Regions from separate parts of the Tatumella ptyseos genome, predicted to be linked through region 3. Evidence: predicted binding sites of a transcription regulator. Region 3 holds the regulator's gene; each other region holds the start of a gene.

Region 1 (5,132 bases), 1.4 Mb from region 3:
TGGTCGTGTAATAAGCGGCATTCTTTTAATCGCTCAGGATGATTCACTAATCCAAACTTGTCAGCATAATAGGCTGAGCAAACCGGTGTCATGGATTCGTTCATCAATGGCGTACAGACAAGCCCGGGTAGATTAAGCTGGCCGAAATTGATAGCAATATCGACGCCGAGCTCATCCAACTGGATAGGGTCATTGCCCGTTGAGAGGCAAACTTCGATACCAGGATATCGGTCTAAAAAATCACTCAGCCGGGGAACGAGCCATGCCTGCGCAAAAGAGGGGCGAGTATAGAGACTCAAGCGCCCTTCTACTCCTTGGTGTTTTAGAGAAAGCAGCTCTTTATTCAGTAAATCGAAAGAATGCGTTATTTTCTGGAAAAGGCGAGCCCCCTCAGTTGTTAAGGTAATTTTGCGGTGCGAGCGAGTAAAAAGCGGCAAGTTGAGCTCATGCTCCAAATGACGAATACGGTGACTGACGGCGCTGGGCGTTAAGCAGAGTATTCTTGCGGCTACAGCAATAGAGCCTTTTTCCGCCACCAAGGCGAAGGTTTGTAAGCGGTTAAGCTGACCTGCTTGAAAACTGTTCAGAATAGTAGCCTCATGATCAACGCCTAGGTTTTATGTGACCTAGGCACTAGGCGGCCATAATGCAATAAATTCATAATAGGTTCACATGATTTGTCCTCACCCTAGGCTGAAAAGCGATCACTTGTCAGCTTACCGGTTACAACAGTATGCTGCCTCTCAAAGGTAAGTCACCACGCCCCGACTAACGCTAGGTGTAGAATAAGTGAATAAAACGATGACGGATAAATACCCCGCTCTGAATAACAATAAGGTTGTTCAGCAGCTCTCAACCCAGACCCCTTTATTTTGGCATAACCCGCAACGACTGCCTGCCAGCGAGGGGTTGAAACGCGTAGGCTTTACCTTAGCGGATGTTCAGGATGCGGCCGAGCGACTGCAACGCTTTGCCCCCTTGATTGCCGAGGCCTTCCCAGAAAGCCGGGCGCGTGGGGGAATTATTGAGTCGGATATTGTTGGCATCCCCGTCATGCAGCAGGCCTTAGCACAACAAGGTCACTTACCCGGTAAGCTCTGGCTTAAAAAGGATAGTCACCTGCCGATCTCCGGATCGATTAAAGCCCGAGGGGGCATTTACGAAGTATTAGTCTTGGCAGAAAAACTGGCGCTGGAATCAGGGGAATTTAGCGAACAGGACGATTACCGTCGACTACTCACCCCCCAATTTCGACAATTATTGGGTCGCTATAAAATAGCGGTAGGATCGACCGGAAATCTCGGCTTATCCATCGGGATTATGGGGGCAACCTTAGGCTTTCAAGTGATCGTGCATATGTCATCCGATGCCCGCGAGTGGAAAAAACAGCGACTCAGGGCGCACCACGTTACGGTTGTCGAACACCAGAACGATTATAGCGTTGCGGTTGAACAGGGCCGACAAACGGCGGCAGAGGATCCTTACTGTTTCTTTATTGATGATGAGCATTCTTCTACCCTATTTCTCGGTTATGCCGTCGCCGGATTACGCTTACCCGCGCAGTTAGCGGCACTAGGGGTCACTGTCGATGAGACTCATCCCCTTTGCGTGTATTTACCTTGTGGTGTGGGAGGCGGGCCGGGCGGCGTAGCATTTGGGCTGAAGTTAGCCTTTGGCGATGCCGTTCGCTGTTATTTTGCTGAGCCGACACACTCACCCTGTATGCTGCTAGGGCTAAGTACTGGCTACCACGAGGCAATCTCGGTACAAGATATTGGCCTCGACAACCACACCATTGCCGATGGCTTGGCTGTCGGCCGCGCATCGGGATTCGTTGGGCGGGCAATGGCGTCGCTAATTGATGGCTGTTATACACTGAGCGATCAACGACTCTCTGACTTACAACGGCTGCTCGATCATAGCGAAAGCGTTCAACTCGAACCTTCAGCCTTAGCCGGTATGCAAGGCCCATTATGGATCGGTAAGGATCCCTCGACGTTAAATACTACGACGCATCTGGTTTGGGCCACCGGTGGCAGTATGGTACCAGAGGAAGAAATGCAACGTTATCTCGCCTTGGGTAACCTGCCCTATTCTTAACACCTCGCGCTAGCGTATAGGGAGAAAGCTTACCTAGCGCACGCTTTACGTATCATCAATTTGTAAAATAAGAAAAGAGTGATATAGATCACATTAACAGCGGGGTTAATTTCGCTAAATAAGCCTCAATTAATTTTTACTTAATGATGAATAAGGAAAACTTGCATGAGCCAACTCTTCTCGCTAACAACTAAACGCGCACTGATCACCGGTTCAGGACGTGGAATTGGCTTCCTTATGGCAAAAGGGTTAGCGGAAGCGGGTGCGGAGGTCATTATTAACGCCACGCAGCAGGCAGGGGCCGAAAGTGCAGCAGCCAAACTCCGTGCACTCGGTTATAGCGCTCATGCAGTGGCCTTCGATGTGACTGACTCCCAAAAAGTAGCTGAGGCCATTGAGCACATTGAATCGACTTTAGGGCAAATCGATATCCTGATTAACAACGCTGGGATTCAACGCCGTCGTCCTTTTCTAGAATTTGCCGAACAGGATTGGAACGATGTCATTGCGGTTAACCAAACTGCCGTCTTTTTGGTATCACAAACCGTTGCTCGCTATATGGCAAAGCGTAAAGCCGGTAAAATTATTAATATTGGCTCGATGCAGAGCGAATTAGGGCGCGACACCATTACCCCCTACGCCGCCTCAAAGGGTGCAGTCACCATGCTGACACGGGGAATGTGTGTGGAGCTCGCGCGCTATAATATTCAGGTTAACGGCATCGCTCCCGGCTATTTCGCTACAGAGATGACTCAGGCCTTAGTCGATGATCAAGCCTTTACCGATTGGTTAACCAAACGTACCCCAGCCGCCCGCTGGGGTAACCCTGAAGAGTTGATTGGTGCCGCGGTATTCCTCTCCTCAAAAGCCTCCGACTTCGTCAATGGTCATCTGCTGTTTGTTGATGGCGGTATGCGCGTCGCGGTGTAACTCTTCATTCGCCGTTAAGAGCAGGTCGTTGTTGAGCGTCTTCGGCTTCAGCCTGCTCCGCTAAGCGCTGGAAATCTTCACGGGTAAGCTTCCCGCTCACAGCAGGCAGCCGTTTAGAAGCCTTAATCGGTACCAATTCCAGTGCGGCGACTTTGTCTAAAGTGATCCCGGCCACCTGCTCAGGTAAGGCTAATGCGTGGTTCGCTTCAGGTTCCTCAGGAACCTCACTAGGGCGTCGTGCATTGCTCGTTAGGTAATTTCGATGCCGCACTAACCATTTATTCGGTACCCGACGTTGGCTATCCCACCATTGTCCGTCCAATCGGTCAAAGTGTTGTGCCGTGGCCTGTTTCGAGACTGCCCCCAATTGATCAAGGGCTTGCGTGATAATCGCGGTCGCTCCAGAATTATAATGGTTAATATCGCTCCCCTCCCCCTGCAGCAGTAACGAAGCAGCTAAACGAACCCCTAGAAGGTTGGAATAGAGATCTTCTGGAGAGAACGCGGAGACACCCTCTGGGAAGCCAGGCACCGATTCGAACCCGTACCACTGCGCGATCTCATGCCACGCGGCGAGATCGAATGCCACTCGAGCAGCGGTCCATACCACGACGCTGAAGGCTTGCTGTGGATCGCTTGGCACTTGATAAGGTCGAATAACGATTTCTCGGCGAGCGAGTTCATTACTTAAGCTGACACGAAAAGCAGTTCCTTGATGCTGCAATAATTGACTGGCTATCCAGTACGTCATATCCATACTGTCTCGCACATGCGCCGTATCGATAAACCCGCCCTGCGTGGTGTAGACAATGCCATTCTTTTCACTGCCACCCCCCACCATACTGGTCAATCCTCGTATGACGCTGTCATTGTAGCGATGAGTGCCTAACTGATGACTTTCAACGATGTTATCGAGCCGATAGAAAGGAACCGGTGCGCCTTTCAGTTCAGCGCGCAAGTCATGGCCGAATGCACAGCAAGGTCGAAGTCCTTCGGGCTTTTGTAATACAGGTAATTGACTGGCTGCCGAGGTAGTTTGCTCAGATTGAGTCGCCAAATCGAGGGGCATTTCGACGGCCCATGCACCGGGAAGCAAGGAGAGAGTGATCGCGATAAACAAGGAAAAACGGTGGCGCCAGAGAGGATTCATTCTATTTTCCATTAACTAAATTCTGGTAGTTAACGCGAAAAGTGGGAAGTTGTCATGCTGGTCAATTCTGAAAAGATTGCTTAAGCCAAATGGCTTAAGCAATGAGGGATTTCATTTACACAGGTTGAGTACGGATAAGGTAGTCGAATGCACTTAATGCCGCTTTCGCACCTTCGCCACTGGCAATGATAATTTGCTTGTACGGGACGGTGGTACAATCCCCGGCGGCGAAAATACCTGGTTGGTTAGTCTCACCACGCGAATCGACAATAATCTCGCCCATTGGGTTACGATCAACGATCCCTTCTAACCATGCCGTATTCGGTAATAAACCAATTTGCACGAAGATACCCGCAAGGGCTAGGGTATTAAGTTGACCCGTTTCGCGGTCTTTCCAGACTAAGCCCGTTACTTGTTGACCATCCCCTAACACTTCTTGGGTGTGGGCATTAACGATAATGTCAACATTCGGCAAGCTGCGCAGTTTAGTTTGTAGCACCTGATCAGCCTTCAGCGAATCCGCAAATTCTAGCAAGGTAACATGCTCGACCAATCCTGCCAGATCGATGGCCGCCTCGACACCAGAATTGCCGCCCCCAACAACGGCAACACGTTTACCTTTAAATAACGGGCCATCACAATGCGGACAATAGGTTACCCCGCGCGTACGGTAAGTGTCCTCGCCAGGAACCCCCATATTCCGCCAGCGTGCGCCGGTCGCGACAATAATACTTTTAGCGAGTAGCGTCGCACCGCTAGCGGTGGTCAGTTGGTGAAGGCCACCCTGCTCGCGGGCAGGAATAAGCTGGCTAGCTTGTTGGGCTTCAATAATATCAACCTGATAATCTTCGACATGGGTGCGTAACGCGGTCGCCAAGCGACTGCCTTCAGTTTTTGGTACGGAGATATAGTTTTCGATATCGACCGTATCCAGCACCTGCCCCCCGAAACG
Region 2 (5,132 bases), 440 kb from region 3:
TATTTAATTGAGAAAGGTAAGATCACCTCTCCGGTTAAAGGGGCAACCTTGATTGGTTCAGGGATTGAAGCCATGCAGCAAATCTCAATGGTTGGTAACGACCTTGCGCTTGACAAAGGCGTTGGTGTATGTGGTAAAGAGGGGCAAAGTGTGCCGGTCGGTGTTGGTCAGCCTACCTTAAAACTCGACCGCTTGACGGTGGGCGGTACGGCCTAAGTTAGTAAAAGGTAGCGTAATGCTACCTTTTGCTCAAAAATAGCTCGTAACGCGTGGCCATTTCCTTGAAATAGTCAGCGAGTAAAGATAAACAAATTTGGACTTTCAGCGGCAATTTATCTTTTTCGGTATACAGCGCATGGACGGGGCGCGGCTTCGAACTATAGTCGGGCAGGAGTATACGAATATTCCCCTGCTTAACCTCATCCATTATCCACATCATCGGCATATAAGCGATGCCTGCGCCAGATTTAAGCCAATGTACCAAAGTCTGTGGGTCATTGGTGGCGAAACGTCCGCTTAGGGATAAGTGAATGAGTTCACCATCTGGAGTGGTGAGTTCCATTTCGTTATAAGGGGACAAGGTATACTCTAGCCAACAGAGTGACGCCAGTTCGCTGTGATGGGTGGGAAGAGAGATTTGGCTGAGATACTCTTTACTGGCGCAAATCACCATTGGCATGGCGCCTATCTGACGAGAGAAAAGCGTAGAATTTTCCAAATGACCCGTTCTGAGTACCAAATCTAATCCATGTGTAATCAAATCTGGGGTGGGATTATCGGTAATGAGGTCAATCTCTAATCCTGGATAATCTGACAATAGCTTCATCGCGATAGGAGCAAGAACGTTCTGCGCCATGGTCGTACTACAACCGATACGTAAGGTCCCCACTGGCGTATTATTGAATTCGAATAACTGCTCATGAACTCGAGTCGCCTCGTTAAGCATTCGTTGGCAACCCAAGTAATAAATTTTTCCCGCTTCAGTCATACCGATACGTCGAGTACTACGATTGAGGAGCTTAATATTGAGCTCATCCTCTAAGCGAGAGATAGTTTGTGAGATTGAAGAAACGCTAACCTGCATCTGCTGCGCAACGGCAGTGAATGAGCCTTGTTCGACAACTTTAGCAAACACAGCCATTCGTTTTAATCGTTCCATTATTAACTCTGAGTTAAAAGTGATTTAGTTCACAAAATATAGAAAATGCACGCTAAGACAAGTTACTATAGCGCTATAAATAGAAGTTTATTTCTCTATTCTCGCATCGTCGTCTCTATCTTTAGTGATTTTTTGGTTCGGTCCCTGAGGGACAATGGTACAACTTTCGTTACCTTTTAACCAAGTAAGTCACCATTATGGATCTTATAGCTTTCCAGTAACCCATGCCTAGTGGCTCGCTGGCTAATGTGTTAAAGGATTTTACATGAGTGTGCATCCAGTTTTGGTGATATTTGGGCTCTCATTTCCACCTATTTTTGTTGAGCTTATCTTATCTCTCATTGTGTTTTGGCTAGTGAAAAAAGTGCTAACCCCAACAGGTATCTACGATTTAGTTTGGCACCCTTCGCTGGTGAATACTGCACTTTACTGCTGTGTGTTTTATCTCGTTTCGAGTCTAATAGTTTGAGGTTTCAGTGAAAACGTTAATAAAAAAAGTGGCCCGCTACGCGATAACTGTTGTGTTAGTCATCATCGCCATTGTGATTGTTTTTCGTACATGGGTGTACTACACCGAATCCCCTTGGACACGCGACGCAAAATTTTCCGCTGATGTCGTTGCTATCGCGCCTGACGTTACGGGGTTGATTACACATGTAAATATCCACGATAATCAGTATGTTAAGCAAGGTGATGTTCTCTTTGAAATTGACCGTCCGCGTTTTAAAGAAGCATTAGATGAAGCTCAAGCTGATGTGGATTATTATCAAGCCGTCGTTGCTGAGAAACGGCGCGAAGCGGCAAGACGTAACCAGTTGAGTACCGTAGCATTATCCCGAGAAGCGGTAGAGCAAGCGAACAATGATCTACAAACAAGTGAACATCAGCTGGCCAAAGCGGCCGCGGCACGTGATCTGGCACAAATTGATTTAGTTAGAGCAACGGTTAAGGCTCCCGCCGATGGCTGGATCACCAACTTAAATGTCTATGGTGGTGAATTTATTAGTCGAGGTTCAGTTGCCGTTGCGTTAGTCAAAGATCACACCTTCTATGTTACGGCTTATCTTGAAGAGACTAAATTGCATGCAGTACGTCCGGGTTTACGGGCTGAAATTACTCCCCTTGGCAGTAATTTAAAACTGCGTGGGACCGTTGAAAGCGTTGCCGCAGGGGTCACTAACAGTAGCAGTAGTAACGATAGTAAAGGAATGGCGAGTGTCGATTCTAACTTAGAGTGGGTTCGTTTAGCCCAACGTGTACCTGTTCGCATCCACTTGGACGAGCAAGTGGCTAATCGCTTCCCAGCGGGAACAACGGCGACGGTCATCATTACAGGCGAGAAAGATCGTAAAGACCGTGAGCCCTCTCCCTTAGAAAAGTTGACTAATCGACTACGCGAATTTGGATAATTTGGAGGCGGTATGATTCAGTTCTTACGCTTCCCAGTTAAACTCACCTTTGCTGTACTGTTAGCGATGTTACTTGGTTTCTATTTTAATTTAGAAACCCCACGTTGGGCAGTGATGACTGCCGGTATTGTCGCAGGCGGACAAGCCTTTGCGGCAGGGGGGGATCCTTATTCTGGGGCATTACGTTACCGTGGATTGCTTCGTATCATTGGTACCTTTTTAGGCTGTATTGCGGCGCTAGCGATCGTAATGACGACCATTAGAGCGCCGATGATTATGCTGTTTCTAAGCTGCCTTTGGGCGGGGTTCTGTGTCTGGATCTCATCACTGGTTAAAGTCGATAACTCCTACGCTTTCGGCTTGGCCGGCTATACAGCACTAATCATTATTATTTCATCTAATGCATCAGGTTCCATGGAGCTAATGCCACGCTTAGCCGTTGAACGGTGTAGTGAGATTTTTATCGGTATACTTTGTGCGATCTTAGCCGACACTTTTTTCTCTCCTCGATCAATTAAGCGGGTGATTGACCAAGAGGTTGACCAACTGCTCTTAGCACAATATCAATTGCTGCAGTTATGTGTGGGTCGAGCTGAGAAAGAAGACGTTGATAAAGCGTGGAGTAGTTTAGTCGCTCGGAGTAGCGCTTTTAGTGGGATGCGTAGCCAGTTAAAAATGGAATCCTCGCATTGGCAGAACAGTAGCCGTCGGTTAAAAATGCTTAACACGCTCTCCTTAACGATGATTACTCATTCGACGGAGACCTATCTTAATCTTCAAGCACACCCTGAATATCTCTCAAGCGCCTTTGTCGAGGTTATTGAACAAAAAGTTGAGACTATTGGCGGCCTACGAGCCAAAGTTCGTGAATTGCGTAAATTATTCAGCGAATACCCTGCAGAATCCGTTCCCTTAGCCCTGTCAACATGGGTGAGTGCAGCATCAGAATACCTTCTATTATCGAAAGGTATTCGGAGTAACGTTAAAATTAATGGTACAGAAGAAGCTATTCTCCGCCGAGAAGTGCTTGTTACGCCTAAATCAGCGGAAACGCATCATGCGATGATCAACGGTATTCGTACCTTTGTCGCGACATTTTCGGGAGTTCTATTCTGGCTCTATTCGGGTTGGAATGCTGGTAGTGGTTGTATGATCATGTTAGCGGTGGTTACCGCATTGGCTATGCGAATTCCTAACCCATTGATGATGGCAAAAGATTTCCTCTATGGGATGACCGCCGCGTTCCCTATCGGCCTTCTGTACTATGCCTATCTGATGCCTAATACCCAACAAAGCGTCTTCTTGCTTTGCCTGATAATTGGCGCGCTCGCTTTTGTTGCGGGAGTTCTGATACAGCGCCGCCAAGTAGGAGCCTTGGGAGGATTTGTGGGGACACTGAATGTTATTGTGTTAAGTAATCCCATCACATTTCCAATAGAATCCTTTTTAGATAACGCTTTAGGTCAAATGATAGGGTGTTTCCTATCATTGATGGTGATATTACTGATTAGAGATAAATCGAAAGCGAAGACAGGACGTAAAATACTTAATCGACTGATGTATGCCGCCGTTGCATCGTTGACGACCAATCCTTCTCGCCGCCGCGAGAACCATCTACCGGCACTTTATCAACAGCTGTTTATGCTGCTAAACATGTTTCCGGGAGATCTCAATAAATATCGGTTGGCCCTTACGCTAATCATTAGCCAGCAGCGGCTAAGAAGTTTCGCGTTGCCGCCGAATGCGGTGCTATCTGAGTTTCACCAACAGCTACGCATCACGGGTGATAAGGTCATAGCAGCCCATAGTGTAGAGAAAAAGGAGTATTACTATACGCGGTTGCTTAAAGAATTGACGGCCTATGAAGACCTGCTAAAAGAACATCAGGCTTCAATTCCTATGCAAGAGTCGGTGCATCGGCTATCGGATATTTTAACGCGTTACCAATCTACAATGATTAATATCTGATCCATGACTGGCAGTCGGCGATAGTTGTCTGCCAGTTTGACTCTCGATCTTCGCCTTAAAGTTCTTGTTCAAAAAGTGTAAGAACGACCGTATGGAGTTTTTTTACTGTAAATCCACGAGATGGGGTAATAAAGATTGTATCGTCCCCAGCAATCGTCCCCAATATACCCTCTGACTTCCCTAATGAATCCAGTAAGCGAGCAATTAATTGAGCGGCTCCAGGGCTGGTACGAATCACCACTAAAGCTTCGTTGTAATCTATATCCGTCACTAAGTTTTTCAGTGGGCTACTGGTGGTAGGAACGCCTAATTCTGCAGGTAAGCAATAGACCATTTCCATTTTGGCGTTACGGGTTCTTACCGCGCCAAATTTCGTCAGCATACGTGATACTTTCGATTGGTTGATATTCTGAAAACCATCTTCTTGCAGGGCATGAACAATTTCGCTTTGAGAGCTGAATTTTTCTTCTTTAAGGAGTGCCTTAAAGGCCCGTACCAGATCATCTTGTTTAGAAGGGGTTCGCATAAAAAACCTTTGAAATAGGAGAAGTGAGATTATTATGCATCTTGATGCATTTTTATTCAATAATCTCTGT
Region 3 (5,132 bases):
TGGAAAGCTCCCTATTTTAGGGGTTTGTTTAGGCCACCAAGCTATTGCTCAAAGTTTTGGTGGGAAAGTGATCCGCGCGCAACAAGTTATGCATGGTAAAACTTCAGTTATCCGTCACAATGGGCAAGGGATATTTTCTAATCTACCCGATCCGCTTACCGTCACTCGCTATCACTCTTTGGTGGTTGAAGCCAGCTCGTTACCTCATGAGCTCGATATTACGGCTTGGGTTGAAGAAGAGGGGGAAACGATAATCATGGGGCTACGCCATCGCTCTCTTAATATAGAGAGTGTGCAATTCCACCCAGAAAGTATTTTGAGTGAACAAGGCTTAATGTTACTGAATAATTTTATCACTCGATGAGTGATTGATTTAATATGCAATATAAATGTATATTTATTCTATCTAACTCTCGGCTATTAAGGATCTCAGATGTCGGTAACACAGCCCCCCATTACTCGTGAGCTGTTTAACGAGGTAATTTTACCTATTTATGCGCCCGCACAGTTTGTTCCAATTAAAGGGCAGGGAAGTCGAGTCTGGGATCAGCAAGGTAAAGAGTATATCGACTTTGCCGGCGGGATTGCGGTGACGGCGTTAGGCCATTGCCATCCTGCCTTGGTCGAAGCACTTCAAAAACAGAGTGAGCAATTATGGCATCTGAGTAATATTTATACGAATGAGCCGGCATTACGCTTAGCGCAAAAACTCACTGCAGCGACCTTTGCTGACCGTGTTTTTTTTGCTAATTCTGGTGCTGAAGCGAATGAAGCTGCCTTTAAGTTAGCTCGCTACTATGCGTCCAATAAAATCAGCCCTCATAAAACGAAAATTATTGCCTTTCATCATGCATTCCATGGGCGTACATTCTTCACAGTGACTGTTGGCGGCCAGCCTAAATATTCTGATGGGTTTGGTCCTAAGCCTGCCGATATAATACATGTACCGTTCAATGACCTCGATGCAGTGAAAGCCGTTATCGATGATCATACCTGCGCGATTGTCGTCGAACCTATTCAAGGTGAAGGGGGGGTCACTCCAGCAACACCAGAATTTCTGGCCGGTTTACGCGAACTCTGTGACCAACATCAAGCATTATTAGTATTCGATGAAGTGCAAACAGGAATGGGACGTACAGGCAAACTATTTGCTTATGAGCACTCAGGAGTGGTTCCCGATATTCTCACGACCGCTAAAGCATTAGGAGGCGGTTTCCCCGTGAGTGCGATGTTAACGCGAGAAGAGCTCGCACAGGTTATGACTGCGGGGACTCATGGTACCACCTTCGGTGGTAACCCAATGGCTTGCGCGGTGGCAGAGGCTTCCTTAGAGATTATTAATGACCAGCAGCTCCTTGATGGCGTTGAGCAACGGCATCAATGGTTCATTGATGGATTGGAAAAGATCAATCAACAGTATCACCTGTTTGCAGCGATTCGCGGCCAAGGGCTGCTTATTGGTGCACAATTAACCCCAGAGCATGCAGGCCGTATGCGCGAAATCATTCAGGCGGCAGCTGAACACGGTTTACTGATCTTATCAGCAGGAAGTGATGTGTTGCGCTTTACCCCTTCACTTATTATCCCTGAACAGGATGTTCAGCAAGGAATGACCAAACTCCACCAAGCTATCGCCCAAATTATGGACTAGTTTAGTCGCCCTGAGTGATTTACTGCTCAGGGCTCTTATGAGTTCGGGAAAACCATGCACCGTGTTTTGGGCGCTGGGTCCAGATAATGGCTGAAATCGTCCGCATAGATTTCACATGCACAAGAATCCGCTCGATATGCCGCTCGACAATTGTGCTTGGCCCCTTATCGAAATTAGCCGCTTCATCCATCACATGGGTAGAGTGATAGTTCTCTTGATCGTTAGCATACAATAATCGCTGTTGGCATTGCTGTAAGGCTATCTCACAAGCCTGTAAATAGCGCTCGGCCAACGTTGGGGTTAGCATCGTGTGCTCACGGGCTAAAGCAGTAAGCTCATTAATATGTTCGACGATGTACTGGCTATGGCTAACCCATAAATGCATCTCTTCAAGATATTCATCATCGAAACCAGGCTCCTGCATGGCTTGATTAAGGGCGTTAAATAGCGCGTTATGTTTTTGGTTTGCCTCTACACGCGCGGCTTCAAAAACCTCATCCTTCTGCTCTGGGCCTAGCAATACTTTTAGGGCTTGTTGATAGGCATTGAGCACATCCAAAGTATTATCGCGTAACAGCGCACTCTGCCATTGTGGCCATAACCAAAGCGTGCCCCCGAAGGCGATTAAGCAGCCGAGTAAGGTATCTAATAAACGAGGAACAAGAAATTGGTGCCCGTTTAAGGAAAGCAGTTGCAGTGAATAAACTGCCGTCACCGTAAATCCAATCGTCGCCCAGCCATAATATTGGCGATTGAACAAGTTACTGAAAAAGGTAATCAGTAACATGATGATTAGTATCCAAGACTCAGGTGCATGGAGATTGAGGGTAATTGCCGCAATGATTAATCCAGCAAAAGTTCCTAATGCCCGGTGCTGTATACGTACCCGTGTAGCGCTATAGTTATTTTGACTCACGAATACGATAGTCATCAAAATCCAATAAGGTTTGGGCATATTGAGCGCTATACCGACGATTCCACCACACATCAACATGATCGAGAAACGTGCAGCGGAACGTAAGGCAGTTGATTTCAGCGATAAATAACTTTTTAAGGCGGGTAATAAAGGTAAACGGCGCTGCCTATCGCGCATCAGGTCACGTTGATACAGAGGTTTCTCATTCTGTAAGACTCGAGCAATTCGCGTAAAGTGATAAAAGCAAAATTGGGGGACCGGATTGTGGGGAAATTGTTGAGCCAGTTTTTCCAATGCTGAAATTTGCTTACTCATTGAAAAAGGCTTCACAAATTGGTGGTATAAAATATCGTCAGCTAAGCGGTGGAGTTGTGCCGTGACAGTATTCGCATTCCAATTTAAAATTTCCCTACCAAAACTATCGTGGCAAAGTTTTTTGATTTCCTCCGGCTGATTCAAGCTAATCGTAATATGCTCTTGAATATCTTGAGCCATCAAAAAATAGCGAATCAGGAACCGGTCATTACGGTTTCTCGCTGCCGGTAACATATGTAATTGTTGATAGCATTGAGTAATCAGGTCAATCACTTTCTGTTGGCGCTTGAGAAGGTCCTGTAAGCTTTCGGGAGAGTCATCTGCACTAAAGATACGGTGATATTTATGCTCGCAGTAGTTTCCCAATTCGCGATAAAGCAAACTGAGTGTTTCACGAAGTTGCTGAGCTTGCGAGAACTTAAACCAAGCCCAATTGAACACGCCATACCAAACTGTCCCACCTAGATAGAGTAAGGGAGGGCCCCATATCGGCATGCGTCCAGCTAGGCTAATCGACAGCACAGCTGCCACCAGTGAGGCAGGTAAGAGCCGGCCGTGTAATGGACTAATCTCCCCCGTCACCCCGATGATTAATGGTAACGCGAATAGAAAGAGCGGTAAGGGATAGTGCTGCGCTAAACACCAAAGAAGCAAAAAGCTGCTGCAGGCGAAAAGTAATCCCCCCACGACGAGACGTTTAAAAAAGCGTTTATGTGGAGTATCTAATCCAGCCAGATTACAGCAGGATGGGACTAAAGAAAAAAGTAAGCCTGAGTGGAGATCGCCTAACAGCCAGCCTAGTGCGATCGGTAGACAGAGCACTAACGTTTGGCGGAAAGCATAATTTACTTCAGGGTGATAAATAAGTCGACGTAGCATTGCCACTGCAATTTGTTATATGAATGATAGTGATCGGTAAAAGGCAGGGTAGCTCCCTGCCTTCTGCACCGATTAGCGTGTGCCGTACACTACGATAGTTTTACCATGGGCCGAAATTAGGTTTTGATCTTCTAACATCTTGAGAATGCGTCCAACGGTTTCGCGTGAACATCCGACGATCTGCCCAATTTCTTGACGGGTAATTTTTATTTGCATCCCATCAGGGTGCGTCATCGCATCGGGTTGGTGAGCAAGATGCAGCAGAGTTTGCGCAATACGACCGGTGACGTCCAAGAAGGCTAAGTTACCGACTTTCTCTGAAGTGACCTGTAGGCGTCGTGCCATCTGTGCTGAAAGGCGGATAAGAATTTCCGGATTTACCTGTATCAATTGGCGAAATTTTTTGTAGGAAATTTCAGCGACTTCACACGCGGACTTAGCTCTGACCCAAGCACTACGCTCTTGTCCTTCTTCAAATAAGCCAAGCTCACCAATAAAATCGCCCTGATTAAGGTAAGAAAGGATCATCTCTTTGCCTTCTTCATCTTTAATCAGTACCGCGACAGAACCTTTAACAATGTAATAAAGCGTCTCTGCTTTTTCACCTTGATGGATCAAGGTGCTTTTTGACGGATACTTATGAATATGGCAATGGGAGAGGAACCATTCTAATGTAGGGTCTGTTTGTGGTTTACCAAGAACCATTCGCTTCTATCCTCTATTGTAATCGAACCTGGATGAAACCAGGGTGAGCCACTTTTGTGACCCTTATGAAAGCATCAAGTGCCATTTCTTTTTTTATTGGGCGATAAAAGTACCTTAGCCTATTCCGAGGTATTTTATCTTGGGATTAACGAAATAAATAATCCTTTCCCTGTTTTTAGCACAGGTTAGCGTCACTGTCTTGTATTGTATGAGTCCAAATGAGAGGTTTGCGAATTAATCCACCTCAGAGTATCTTAGCTTACAAATTCTGAAACCGGAGGCATAGGAGTGGAAGCGAAAGTAAAGTGGGTCGATGGGCTTTGTTTTGTCGCAGAATCGGCTTCAGGGCACCAAGTCGTCATGGATGGTAATCGCGGCGAAAAAGGACCGAGCCCAATGGAAATGGTCCTAATGTCGGCGGGAACTTGTAGTGCAATTGATGTGGTGTCGATATTAGAAAAAGGTCGCCATGAGGTTCTAGGATGTGAAGTTAAATTAACCTCAACTCGCCGTGATGAGGCGCCGCGACTTTTCACCCACATTAATCTGCATTTCATTGTGACGGGAAAGACATTGACCGATAAAGTGGTCGAGCGGGCGGTTTCCCTTTCCGCGGAAAAATACTGCTCAGTAGCACTTATGTTGGAACAAGCAGTAGAAATCACC

Evidence for each region. The regulator CRP, encoded in region 3, controls carbon source genes, mostly activating them, when cyclic AMP is high. The targets are predictions, from matches to a motif close to ATGTGANNNNNNTCACAT.
Region 1: the regulator CRP is predicted to act here: its motif matches at 2,177-2,194, upstream of idnO (gluconate 5-dehydrogenase).
Region 2: the regulator CRP is predicted to act here: its motif matches at 1,177-1,194, upstream of aaeR (HTH-type transcriptional activator AaeR).

What each region holds. Positions count from the first base shown of each region.
Region 1 covers NZ_CP130649.1:1,902,679-1,907,810, forward strand. Annotated here, with positions in the region: gene dsdC (DNA-binding transcriptional regulator DsdC) at 1-536, opposite strand, end outside; gene QJR74_RS09025 (D-serine ammonia-lyase) at 802-2,100, shown strand; gene idnO (gluconate 5-dehydrogenase) at 2,266-3,030, shown strand; gene QJR74_RS09035 (DUF4056 domain-containing protein) at 3,035-4,180, opposite strand; gene ahpF (alkyl hydroperoxide reductase subunit F) at 4,296-5,132, opposite strand, start outside.
Region 2 covers NZ_CP130649.1:2,848,159-2,853,290, reverse strand. Annotated here, with positions in the region: gene tldD (metalloprotease TldD) at 1-216, shown strand, start outside; gene aaeR (HTH-type transcriptional activator AaeR) at 239-1,159, opposite strand; gene aaeX (p-hydroxybenzoic acid efflux pump operon protein AaeX) at 1,425-1,628, shown strand; gene aaeA (p-hydroxybenzoic acid efflux pump subunit AaeA) at 1,636-2,568, shown strand; gene aaeB (p-hydroxybenzoic acid efflux pump subunit AaeB) at 2,581-4,536, shown strand; gene argR (transcriptional regulator ArgR) at 4,592-5,062, opposite strand.
Region 3 covers NZ_CP130649.1:70,177-75,308, forward strand. Annotated here, with positions in the region: gene QJR74_RS00360 (anthranilate synthase component II) at 1-364, shown strand, start outside; gene QJR74_RS00365 (aspartate aminotransferase family protein) at 434-1,651, shown strand; gene QJR74_RS00370 (YccS/YhfK family putative transporter) at 1,671-3,761, opposite strand; gene crp (cAMP-activated global transcriptional regulator CRP) at 3,834-4,466, opposite strand; gene QJR74_RS00380 (OsmC family protein) at 4,755-5,132, shown strand, end outside.